2 regions of the Streptomyces sp. CA2R106 genome follow, and region 2 is predicted to be linked to the other one. Evidence: riboswitches for the same ligand, from Rfam matches in the RefSeq annotation. Region 2 holds a riboswitch; the other holds the start of a gene.
What was found. Region 2 has a riboswitch for glycine ahead of gcvT (glycine cleavage system aminomethyltransferase GcvT). Riboswitches for the same ligand answer to the same signal wherever they lie in the genome.

Region 1 (2,383 bases), on a different contig from region 2:
ACACCACCGGCGGGGTGCGGCTGCTCGGGGTGGGCGTGGCGGGGCTTGCCGACTTCACGCAGGAGGACCTGTTCGCGCAGGCCGAGGGCGAGCGCGCGCTGCACGGCGGCACCGAGCCGGACGCCCCCGAGCCGCTGCCCAGCAGCCCGCCGCCCGCGGCCGAACGGGCCGACCGCTGGATGCCCGGCCATGACGTCACCCACGACAGCTACGGCGCCGGATGGGTGCAGGGCAGCGGCGTCGGCCGGGTGACGGTCCGCTTCGAGGTGCCCACCGACACCGTGCCCGGCCGGGTGCGCACCTTCCCCGTGGACGACCCGGCGCTGCGCCGCAGCGACCCGCTGCCGCTGGCCGCCCAGCAGGCTCACTCCTCGTCGGCCAGCTCCCCGAAGTCCCCGGACGGCGCCGGCTCGGCCGCCGAGCGTGGCACGTCCATCCCGTAGTGGTGGTAGAGCTGCAACTCCTGCTCGGGCGACAGGTGCCGGCCCACCCCGAAGTCCGGGGCGTCCTTGATCAGCGCCTTCTCGTACGGCACCCGCAGCTTGTCGCCGTCCAGCTCGCTCGGGCCGAGCGGCACGAAGGCGTCCCGGGTGAACAGGCCGGTGCGCACCGCGGCCCACTCCGGTGTGCCGGTCGCGTCGTCGAGGTAGACCTCGTCCACCGTGCCGATCCTCGTCCCGTCACGGTCGAAGGCGCGGCGGCCGATCAGGCTGCGCGGATCGATGTCGGTCTGCACGGTCCCTCCAACCAGTCCAACCAACCCCAGGCCGCCGCCGTACGGCGGCCGCTGGTACCTACCCAAGGCCACAACCGGGGCGGTGTCGACTCGGCACCTGTTCCGACCCCTGTTCGGAACGCGCTGGTAGGCTGGACAGCGGCCGTCGACCCCGTGCGGGAGAGTCCTCCGAGAACCCCGCCTGGCGGCGGTTGGCGGAGGGCGCCGAAGGAGCAAATCCTCCCCGGAAACTCTCAGGCATCCGTACCGCTCGGGTGAGGTCACTCTGGAAAGCAGGACCTGTCCCGGAAGCAGAGCGGCCGCCGGGACGCGTCCTCACCGACGGTGAAAGCCGCCCTGTGGGCCGGGGCGGTGAAGCTCTCAGGTTGTGATGACAGAGGGGGAGGCCGTACGGGTGCCCTGGCGGCACCCCCCGAAGGTCGTCACGGACCAGGAGGCCCCCGAAGATGAGTGACCGCCGAACCACCCTCGCCGAGCTGGAAGCAGGCCGGCCCTTCGCCCGCCGCCACATCGGTCCCGACGTCGAGGCGCAGGCCAAGATGCTCGCCCAGGTCGGCTACGGCTCGCTGGACGAACTGACCGCCGCGGCCGTCCCCGACACCATCAAGAGCACCGAGGCGCTCGCCCTGCCGGCCGCCGTCACCGAGGCCGAGGCGCTCGCCGAGCTGCGCGCGCTCGCCGACCGCAACCAGGTGCTCACCCCGATGATCGGCCTGGGCTACTACGGCACCTTCACCCCGCCGGTCATCCTGCGCAACGTGCTGGAGAATCCCGCCTGGTACACCGCCTACACCCCGTACCAGCCGGAGATCTCCCAGGGCCGCCTCGAAGCGCTGCTGAACTTCCAGACCGTCGTCGCCGATCTCACCGGCCTGCCCACCTCCGGGGCCTCCCTGCTGGACGAGGGCACCGCGGCCGCCGAGGCGATGGCGCTGTCCCGCCGGGTCGGCAAGGTCAAGAACGGCGTCTTCCTGGTCGACGCCGACACCTTCCCGCAGACCCTGGCGGTGATCCGGACCCGGGCCGAACCGACCGGCGTCGAGGTCGTCACCGCCGACCTGTCCGCCGGCATCCCCGCCGACGTCGCCGAGCGCGGCGTGACCGGTGTGCTGCTCCAGTACCCGGGCGCCTCGGGCGCCGTCCGCGACCTGCGGCCGGTGATCGAGCAGGCGCACGAGCTGGGCGCGATCGTCACCGTGGCCGCCGACCTGCTGGCGCTGACCCTGCTCACCCCGCCCGGCGAGCTCGGCGCGGACATCGCGGTCGGCACCACCCAGCGCTTCGGCGTCCCCATGGGCTTCGGCGGCCCGCACGCCGGCTACATGGCCGTCCGCGACGCCTACGCCCGCAACCTGCCCGGCCGCCTGGTGGGCGTGTCGGTCGACGCCGACGGCGACACCGCCTTCCGCCTCGCCCTCCAGACCCGCGAGCAGCACATCCGCCGGGAGAAGGCCACCAGCAACATCTGCACCGCGCAGGTGCTGCTCGCCGTGATGGCCGGCATGTACGCCGTCTACCACGGCCCCGACGGGCTGGCCGCCATCGCGCGCCGCACCCACCGCTACGCCGCGGTGCTCGCCGCGGGCCTGCGCGCGGCCGGCGTGGAGGTCGTCGAGGACGCGTTCTTCGACACCCTGACCGCCCGGG
Region 2 (2,383 bases):
CGCTCGGCGGCGGCGCCCAGCGCGGCGCGCCCGACGAAGTCCCCGGGCTTGTCGAACTTGACCACCCGGCCCAGCCCCGCGTCGAACGGCGTCACCGCGGCGGTCAGCTCGTGCCCGTACAGCGGCATGCCCGCCTCCAGGCGCAGCGTGTCCCGGCAGGACAGCCCGCACGGCACCAGGCCCGCGGGCGCGCCGGCCTCGGTGAGCGCCTGCCACAGCCGCTCGGCGTCGCCCGGCGCCACGAACAGCTCGAAGCCGTCCTCGCCGGTGTAGCCGGTACGGGCGATCAGCGCCGGCACCCCGGCCACGGTGCCGGGCAGCCCGGCGTAGTACTTCAGCCCGTCCAGGTCGGCGTCGGTCACCGCCTTCATGATCGCCGGGGCCTGCGGGCCCTGGACGGCCAGCAGCGCGTACGCCTCGCGGTCGTCGCGGACCTGCGCGTCGTACCCCGCCGCCCGCAGCGCGACCGCGTCGAGCACGGTCTGCGCGTTGGAGGCGTTGGCGACGATCATGAACTCCTGCGCGCCCAGCCGGTAGACGATCAGGTCGTCGAGGATGCCGCCGTCGGGCGCGCAGATCATCGTGTAGCGGGCCCGGCCCACCGCCAGCGCGGACAGGTGGCCGACCAGGGCGTGGTCCAGCGCCTCGCCCGCCTGCGGGCCGGTCACGGTGATCTCGCCCATGTGCGACAGGTCGAACAGGCCGGCGCGGGTGCGCACCGCCTGGTGCTCCTCGCGCTCGCTGGCGTACCGCAGCGGCATGTCCCAGCCGGCGAAGTCGGTCATGGTCGCGCCGAGGGCGCGGTGCAGGGCGTCGAGCGCGGTACGGCGGGGTTCGCTCATCGGTGACGGGCTCCCAGGCTCGGTCTCGGTGAAGAGAGAAAGGGGACGACGGATCGGATGCTCCCCATCTGTCATCGGAACCTGAGAGGTTCACCGTGAACCCCGCACCGGCGGGTCACGGTTTGCACCTTGGGTGGGCGGGGCCGGGCGGGCACCCCCAGGGGTGCGCCGACGGCTCCGCCGCTTTTCAGATCTGCCTCGCCCGCGCGGTATCTGTGCCTGAGAGATTCAAGGGAGGACTTGCTCCTTCGGCGCCCGGCCCGCCGCCCGCGAGCAGGTCGCGTGCACCGGTCCGGGACTCTCCCGCGCGGCCTCGAACGGCCGGTATGCAAGTTGTCGGCTTCATCATTGCATGCCCAGGGTGCGCGGCCCCCGGCAGCCGTTAGGGTTTCCGGGGCACGACGCTACAGACGCGGTACTCGGGCGGACAAGGGTGGACATGGAGAATCCGGCGCCGTACACATGGCCGGCGAACGAGCTGGAAGAGGTGCTGAGCGCCAGCCTCGGCAACCCCTCGGCCACGCCCAGGCTGCTGGAGGTGCTCGGCCGGTCCCGGGTGTGGGTGCCGCTGCCGAACGGCGGCTCGCGCGAGGCGGCCGGCCTGGACCTGCCGACGGTCGTGCTGGGCGGCGCGCCCTACGTGCCGGTGTTCAGCTCCGAGCAGCAGTTCCGGCAGGCCGCGGACGGCATGCCCTGCACGGTCGCGCCGGTGCACGAGTTCGCCCGCGGGCTGCCGCCGCTGGTCGGGATCGCCGTCAACCCCGGGGGCGCGGTCGGTGTGCCGCTGCCGCCGGCCGCGGTGGCCGAGCTGTGCCGCCCGGCGCAGGGCGAGCGCCAGGCGGCGTTCGCCGGGGTGCGCGGCGGCGACGCGCCGCCCGGCGCCCGGGTGCGGCTGTGGGAGCCGGACCACGACGAGGAGCCGGTGGACTTCCTGGCCGCCGCGGCCGGCGAGTTCGCGGTCACCTCGGTGGTGCTGAGCGGCCGGCGGGCCCTGGCGGTGGTGGAGGAGGAGCCGCCGGCGCTGTTCGTCGGCGTGGAGCTGGACCGCTGGACCGAGGCGGACCGGTCGGCCGCGATGGACGCGCTCGGCCGGGCGATGGGTGCGGCCCAGCCGCCGTGGCCGGTGCACCTGATCCTGCTGGACGTGGCGCAGGACCCGGTGGGGGACTGGATGCTGGAGACGGTGCGGCCGTTCTTCGCCCGCGACTGAGCCCGGGCACGGCACGGCACGGCACGGGGCAGGGCCACGGCAGGTGCGGCTCGGCGCACGCGTTCAGCGGTCGTATACCGCGTCTATAGCCGGTTCGGTTTGAGTCGGCGGGCATACCGCTGGGCACACTCGACCTGGTTTGATGTCGTGCGAAGAGCAGTACGAAGGGAAAGGGGCGGTCCCACGTGATCGCGGGCGCGCAAGGCGGTGCGGCGCAGGCCGGCCATGTGGAGCAGATGCTGCTCCAGGTGGCACCCGGCCGGTTCGACGCATACGAGAACCTGCTCGCGTCACTCGCCGAGGGCCAGGTGTGGATGCTGCTGTGGCAGGG

Region 1: another riboswitch for glycine. It lies ahead of gcvP (aminomethyl-transferring glycine dehydrogenase); the one in region 2 lies ahead of gcvT (glycine cleavage system aminomethyltransferase GcvT).

Annotation. Positions count from the first base shown of each region.
Region 1 covers NZ_JBAGKC010000052.1:9,929-12,311, forward strand. The annotation lists gene WA788_RS34410 (DNA polymerase IV) at 1-443, shown strand, start outside; gene WA788_RS34415 (PRC-barrel domain-containing protein) at 365-736, opposite strand; glycine riboswitch at 883-995, shown strand; glycine riboswitch at 997-1,120, shown strand; gene gcvP (aminomethyl-transferring glycine dehydrogenase) at 1,183-2,383, shown strand, end outside.
Region 2 covers NZ_JBAGKC010000005.1:64,267-66,649, reverse strand. The annotation lists gene gcvT (glycine cleavage system aminomethyltransferase GcvT) at 1-842, opposite strand, end outside; glycine riboswitch at 1,040-1,158, opposite strand; gene WA788_RS09705 (enhanced serine sensitivity protein SseB) at 1,282-2,052, shown strand; gene WA788_RS09700 (enhanced serine sensitivity protein SseB C-terminal domain-containing protein) at 2,238-2,383, shown strand, end outside.